One region of the Microbacterium sp. SORGH_AS_0862 genome, then DNA from elsewhere that is predicted to be linked to it. Evidence: predicted binding sites of a transcription regulator. Region 1 holds the regulator's gene; each other region holds the start of a gene.
The links. The regulator HspR, encoded in region 1, represses chaperone genes until heat shock. The targets are predictions, from matches to a motif close to AAGTTGAGTCNNNNNGACTCAACTT.

Region 1 (2,258 bases):
CGCCCCGCGAAGGTCGTGGTCGCCGTGCCGGCGGACTAGGAGGAGAACGTGGCCAGTCAAGACTGGTTCGACAAGGACTTCTACGCGGTGCTCGGCGTCGCGAAGGACGTCTCCGATGCCGATCTGAAGAAGACGTACCGCAAGCTCGCCCGCCAGTACCATCCGGATTCGAACCCCGGGGATGCGGCGGCCGAGGCGCGCTTCAAGGAGATCAGTGAGGCGTACTCCGTGCTCAGCGACAAGGAGCAGCGTGAGGAGTACGACCAGATGCGCGCCATGGGCTCCGGCGCCCGCTTCACCGCGGGCGGCGCGGGCGCGGGCGGCTTCGAGGACGTGTTCTCGCGCTTCGGCCAGGGCCGCGGTGGCAGCCAGTTCGACGCGGGTGGCTTCGAGGACTTCTTCACGATGTTCGACCGGGGCGGATCGAGTTCGTTCGGATCGGGCCGCTTCGGTCAGACCTCGGGCGGCTACCGCGGCTTCGGTGGACCCACCAAGGGTGCCGACGTCACGGCACGCACGACGCTCGATTTCGCGACGGCCGTGGGCGGCGAGACCATCACGCTCCAGGGCGAGGACGGCAAGCCGTTCAAGGTGAAGATCCCCGCCGGTGTCGCCGACGGACAGAAGATCCGACTCCGCGGCCGCGGGCGTCCCTCGCCCGACGGCGGCGAGGCCGGCGACATCGTCGTGCAGGTCTCGGTGCGTCCGCATCCGGTCTTCGCGCGCGACGGGCTCAACCTGCGCCTGACCGTCCCGATCACGTTCACCGAGGCCGTGCTCGGCGCGACGATCGAGGTCCCCACCCTGGGTGGCGACCCGGTGCGCCTGCGCGTCGCTCCCGGCACGCCGTCGGGCCGGGTCCTTCGGGTCAAGGGGCGCGGCGTCCACACGCAGAAGGGCACGGGCGATCTGCTCGCCGAGGTGCAGGTGGCGGTTCCCGCCCACCTCGACGATGCGGCCAAGGAGGCGCTCGAACGCTTCCAGGAGCTCGAGCCCAAGGAGAACCCGCGCGCCGAGCTGATGGCCAAGGCGCGCAACTGACGAATGATCCGCAGGTGCCGCATCCGAAGACGGATGCGGCACCTGCGGACGACGAGACGATCGGGGCAAGGAGGTGAGCGGGATGGACGAGAACGAGATCGACGACGAGGCGCCGGTGTTCGCAATCGCGACGGCCGCGGAACTCGCCGGCATGCACCCGCAGACCCTGCGGCAGTACGACCGGCTGGGACTGGTCGTGCCCGGACGCACGAAGGGCGGCTCGCGCCGGTACTCGGTGCGTCACATCGAACAGCTGCGCGAGGTGTCGCGCCTGTCGGCGGACGGCATGAGCCTGCCCGCCATCGCCCGCATCATCGAGCTCGAGAACCGCGTACGGGAGCTTCACGGCCGCGTGCGCGACCTCGAGAACGCGATGCGCGCTGAGCTCGATCGTCGGCCCGGAGCGCGCGTGTTCGCCGCCGGGCCCTCGGGCTCCGTGGTCCCACTGCGCTCAGGCACGCGCGTGCGTCGCTCCACCGAGATCGTGGTCTGGAGACCCCGGCGCGAGCTCCCTCCCGCGGACTGAGTCCGCCTCGAGGGCACGCCGATGGGCGATGTCTTTGCATGCGTCAGCCCGGGTTTAGTAAGGTAAGGCTTACCTTTGTGCCTCCCGTTCGGTATCTTCGACGAGCAGCGGTGACGGCTTCCCGAACGAAAGGCCCCACCGTGCTCCGCTCCGCCTTGTCGCGCCTCGGCGCCGTCATCCTCGTTGCCGCCTTGTCGTTCGCGGCTGTGTCGGTACCTTCCGCAGCGATCGCCGCAGACGGCGCGGATACGCCGAACGCCGCGTACTACGCGGCGTTCGCCTCGACGCCGGCGGGAGCCGAAGCAGTGCCATCCGACGCCGTCGTGACTCTCGCGGCGTCGTCCGGCGGGGATACGACCCTGCGGACGGTCGCGTCCGGCGGGATGACCGTTGTGCAGCGGGTGGACGAGACCACAGGGGCCGTGGTCGAGGCGCTGGACGTCTCGGGCCGCATCGACGTCGTGCGGGATGCATCGAGCGTGCGCGACTACGGTGGGAGCGCTCCGTATCCCGAGAACGTGTACGTGCTCGGACGCGCGGACGGCGAAGCGACCCTCGTGCGGATCGTTGCTCCGGGCACGCTCGCGGGCTCCGGGACATCCGTGGAAGCCTTCGACACCGACGCGTTCGCGCAGCGCAGCGGGATCGCGTTGTCCGACCTCGTGCTCCTACGGCCTTTCAGCACGGGCCT
Region 2 (2,258 bases), 720 kb from region 1:
CGCGTCACCGGATCGAACGCCTCCTTCGGCGGCGGGTTCGTGCTGCACTGGCCGGACGGCGAGCACGAGTCCCTCCCCTGCGCCTCGGCACGAGTGTGGGTCGACGGACGCGAGTGGGAGTACTCCGAGGCGCGCTTCGGCGGGGTGCTGATCACACCTGTCCGCGACCGCTGACCCGACAGTCGGCTATGCGTCAGCAAAGAATCACGAAAAGGTAACGGAAACCTCTTCCGCTCCGTTATCTCACCGTTATAGAGTGCTCGCACGGTAGTTGTTTTGCTGTGGCAGCTACCGACATGTGATTGCAGGACACTCTTGGTGCAAAGGGACAAGGGCCGGTCGGAAGCCTCTCCGACCGGCCCTTACTGCTGTCCGCGATGCGTCAGTTCTGCGACTCCGAGACCTGCAGCGCGGGGGCGTCATCACCCGTGGCGATCTCGACCTTGCGCGGCTTCGCCTTCTCGCTGACGGGGATTGTGACACTCAGCACACCGTTGCGGTAGCTCGCCGAGATCTTCTCGGTGTCGAGTCCCTGACCGAGGCTCAGCTGACGCAAGAAGGTGCCCGACGTCCGCTCGCGCGTGATCCAGGTCACGCCGTCGCCGGCCGACAGCGTGCGCTCGGCGCGGATAGTGAGCAGCTGGCCGTCGATGTCGACGTCGACCGAGCCGGGGTCGATGCCCGGCAGGTCGGCGGTGAGGACGTAGTGGTCGCCGTCGCGGTAGAGGTCCATCGGCATCTGCCGAGGGCCGCGCCGTGCGGTGTCGAAGAACGTGTTCGCCATGCGCTCCAGGTCACGGAGCGAGTCGTATGCAGCCATAGTCGTCTCCTCTCGAGCGGGATCGGATGTGGTATCCGACCCGTAGTCCCTAAGTTGAGCCCCCTTGACTCAACAATCACAGATTAGCACTCTCATGCCACGAGTGCTAGTTCTCACAGCCGCCTCTAGGGCCCGCCTGCGACCTCATAGACTCGGCGCGTGAACGACTCCGCCGAGGCGGCGAAACGACCGCCGCTGCTGCGGAGGATCGCCCTGAACCCGCTGATCTGGGCGGCCGCCTGCATCCTGGCAGCCTTGCCCGGATACCTCACCGAGGGCGGGTTCTTCCCCTTCCTGATGACGATCATCGCGGGGGCCCTCTGCGGGATCTGGTTCGTGAACCTCACGGTGCGCATGCCGCATCCGACCGGCGCGATCGTCCACCTCCTGGTGGCGGTCGCCCTCGCACCGGCCCTCTACGCATCGATCGAGTTCCTTCCGCCGCTCTTCGCGCCCGGCGCACCGCGCGCGATCTATGCGGGGCTGCTCCTCGCATTGCCCCCTGCCGCCGGCTGGGTCTGGATCACACTGCTCAGCCGCGTCATCAACCTCCTACCGGGCAAGACCCGAGCGCAGCCGCGGGTACCGCTGGCCTGGGAGAACGACGGCGACGCTGTCATCCTCCGCTTCCGGGCGATCCCGATGCGGATGCGGGAGCTCACGGTGTGGATGATCGCCACCATCGTCGTGACGGGGGCGCTCGTCACCACGGCGCTCATCATGTTCAGCGCCGTCGTCGAGCGACTTGGACCCCGCATGCTGATCCTCGCGCTCGGGGCGCTCTTCGCCTTCCCCGCCTATCTCATCGTCACCGCGCTGTTGCGCAGACGCTCCGTCGAAGCGAGCGTGCGCGTGTCACGCGACCGGATGTGGATCACCGCCGGCGAGGCGACGCACGCGCTTCGGCTGAGCGAGATCGAGCGGCTGCGATGGGGCACCACGAGCGACTACGCGCGGCTCGAGGTCACCGCACCGGGGGTCGATCTGGCGCTGCTCGTGGGCATCGCGAAGCAGGCGGACGGCCTCGCATCCGAGCTTCCTCCGCTGCCGGCGCGCACCCTTCGTCTCGCCGAGACGGAGGGGCTCGCGAGGTCCAGCTCGCGCCGCGGCCTGGTTACCCTCTCGCGCGCCTGACTCAGCGGGCCGAGAGACGCTCGCGGACGACGCGGCGCAGCACCTTGCCGATCTGCGAGCGGGGCAGATCCTGCACCTCGACGATCCGCTTGGGCACCTTGTACGAGGTGATGTGCGTGCGCGCGAAGTCCCGCAGCGCTGCCGCGTCGAAGACCGCGCCCTCCCGGGTGACGATCGCGGCCACGACATCCTCACCGCCGGAAGGACGGGGGATGCCGACGACGGCCGCCTCCGCCACATCCGGATGCAGCAGCAGCACCTGCTCGACCTCGGTCGGGCTGACGTTGAAGCCGCCCGTGATGAT
Region 3 (2,258 bases), 1.3 Mb from region 1:
TCGTCGCGGTCAGGCGCTCTTCGAAGTCGCCGCGGTAACGGGCGCCCGCGAGCATCGCGGGAAGATCCAACGAGACGACGCGGCTGCCCCGCAGCTGCTCGGGGACCTCGCCCGCCACGATGGCCTGGGCCAGCCCCTCGACGATCGCGGTCTTTCCGACGCCGGCCTCGCCGATGAGCACGGGATTGTTCTTGGTACGACGGCTCAAGATCTCGATAGTCTGCTCGATCTCGTCCGCCCGGCCGATCACCGGGTCCAGCTCCCCCGCCTCAGCGAGGGAGGTGAGGTCGCGCCCGTAGCGCTCCAGCATCGTCGCGGGCTCGGATGCCGCCGCCTGCTCCGGGGCGCGGTCGCCGCCGGTGACGGTCTCGCGCACGCTCTGCGTGAGCGCCTCCGCGGTCACTCCGGCGCGCGCGAGGATCTGACCTGCGGGCGTGTCCTGCGCGAGGACGAGCGCGAAGAAGAGGTGCTCGGGGTCGATGTACGTCGAGCCGGAGGAACGCGCGACCTGGAACGCGTGGAAGAGAGCGCGCTGCACGGACGTCGTCACCACGGCGCTGTCGACGTCGGCGACATCTGCACTGGCCGGCAGACGCTGCTCGGACTCGCGGACGATGCTCTCGGGGTCCACGCCGAGTCGGGCGATCGCATCGCGCACCTGCTCGACGCGCACGATCTCGCGGAGCACGTGCAAGGCATCGAGCTCGTGCTGGCCACGCGTGAGGGCGAAGCGCCCGGCATCCTGCAGCGTCTCCTGCGTGCGTGCGCTGAGGTAGCGCGACAGGTCGATCGACCGCGCCGCGCGCCCGCGCTCACCTGCGAGGTAGCGCGAGAGGAAGTCGTCGAAAGCGTCGCGGCCCTCGTTGGGGGTGAAATCTTCAGGCATCTGTTCTCCTGATCGGGTTCGGGGTGTCGCTCTGCAAAACGGAGTTGAGCGTCGACACATCAAGTTCAACACGCAGGGAGTGACGATATTCCCACTACGCTCGTCCCAGCGCAGCGGTGAGGAGATCGAGTGAACGAGGTGCTTCGCGGCGCACGCCTGCTGCTCGGCGGGTTCGGGTGGTTCACCCGGCGCCCAGGCCTGATGCTCCTCGGCCTCCTGCCCGCACTGATCGTGAGTGCGGGACTCTCGGCGGCCCTCGTGGCGCTCGCAACGGCCCTGGCCCCGCTCACGGACGCCGTCACGCCGTTCGCCGACGATTGGCCCGCCGCCTGGGCCATCGCGTTGCGCGTCGCGCTCGGCGTCGCGGTCTTCGCCGGCGCACTCCTGCTGGCGGCCACGACGTTCACCGCGCTGACTCTGATCGTGGGCGAACCGTTCTACGACCGGATCTGGCGCAGCGTCGAGATCGCCGATTCGGGCGCCGTCCCCGATTACGACCCGGGTTGGCGAGCGGCCTTCGCCGATGCGACCGGTCTCATCGTGCGCGGCGCGCTCGCGGCTGCGCTCGCTTTCGCGCTCGGCTTCATCCCTCTGATCGGCGGCGTGGTCGGCACGGTGACGGGCGTTCTGCTGTCGGGATGGATCCTCGCGGACGAGCTCTCGGGGCGCGCGTTGACGGCGCGCGGCATCGATCGCCGCGCCCGGCGCCGCCTGCTGCGAACGGCCCGTGGCCGGGCGCTCGGTTTCGGCATCATGACGCAGCTGTGCTTCCTCATCCCGCTCGGAGCGGTGTTCACGATGCCCGCGGCCGTGGTGGGCGCGACCCGTCTCGCAGCGAGCGTGTCGCCGAGCGAGGAGTAGGCCCGCTCAGAGGTGCGGATGCGGTCGGTCCGCACGCAGGCGACCCGGTACTCTGGAGGGAGTCTTCCGAAGGAGTGCCATGTACATCGTGTCCCTGCTGCTGTTTCTGCTCGGGATGTTCGCGTTCGGCATCTCGTTCTCGGTGCCCGGTTTCCAAGCCGTCATCTTCGTCGCAGGCATCCTGCTCATCTCGGCCGCAATGGCGCTGCCGATCCACGTGCGGGCGCGCGCGAAGTAAGTCCGCTCAGGCCCGACCACCGGGAGGGCCGACCACGAGCAGCACCGTGAAGGCCACCGCCACCGCGGCGGCGATCACCACGGCCGACAAGACCGGCCGACGCAGTACGGAGCGCAGCACACGGTCGTGCCATGCCGCATCCCGCGGGTCGGATCCGGCCTGCAGTCGCCATGCACCCCGCAGCCGGCCGGTGCGCGACAGCCAGAGCTCGACGGGCAGTGTCGCGTACGGCACGACCGCGCTGACCAGCGCCAGCGCGAACACCCCGCCGCT

Region 2: a site for HspR is predicted at 872-896, ahead of QE377_RS10485 (Hsp20/alpha crystallin family protein). Genes of this name have one in related genera too.
Region 3: a site for HspR is predicted at 928-952, ahead of QE377_RS13530 (ATP-dependent Clp protease ATP-binding subunit). Genes of this name have one in related genera too.

What each region holds. Positions count from the first base shown of each region.
Region 1 is NZ_JAUTAY010000001.1:1,441,624-1,443,881, reverse strand. It holds gene QE377_RS06740 (nucleotide exchange factor GrpE) at 1-39, shown strand, start outside; gene QE377_RS06735 (DnaJ C-terminal domain-containing protein) at 49-1,041, shown strand; gene QE377_RS06730 (heat shock protein transcriptional repressor HspR) at 1,124-1,567, shown strand; gene QE377_RS06725 (immunoglobulin domain-containing protein) at 1,678-2,258, shown strand, end outside.
Region 2 is NZ_JAUTAY010000001.1:2,156,715-2,158,972, reverse strand. It holds gene QE377_RS10490 (hypothetical protein) at 1-174, shown strand, start outside; gene QE377_RS10485 (Hsp20/alpha crystallin family protein) at 383-820, opposite strand; gene QE377_RS10480 (hypothetical protein) at 980-1,954, shown strand; gene QE377_RS10475 (long-chain-fatty-acid--CoA ligase) at 1,956-2,258, opposite strand, start outside.
Region 3 is NZ_JAUTAY010000001.1:2,747,165-2,749,422, reverse strand. It holds gene QE377_RS13530 (ATP-dependent Clp protease ATP-binding subunit) at 1-886, opposite strand, end outside; gene QE377_RS13525 (EI24 domain-containing protein) at 1,016-1,747, shown strand; gene QE377_RS13520 (hypothetical protein) at 1,827-1,985, shown strand; gene QE377_RS13515 (DUF3817 domain-containing protein) at 1,992-2,258, opposite strand, start outside.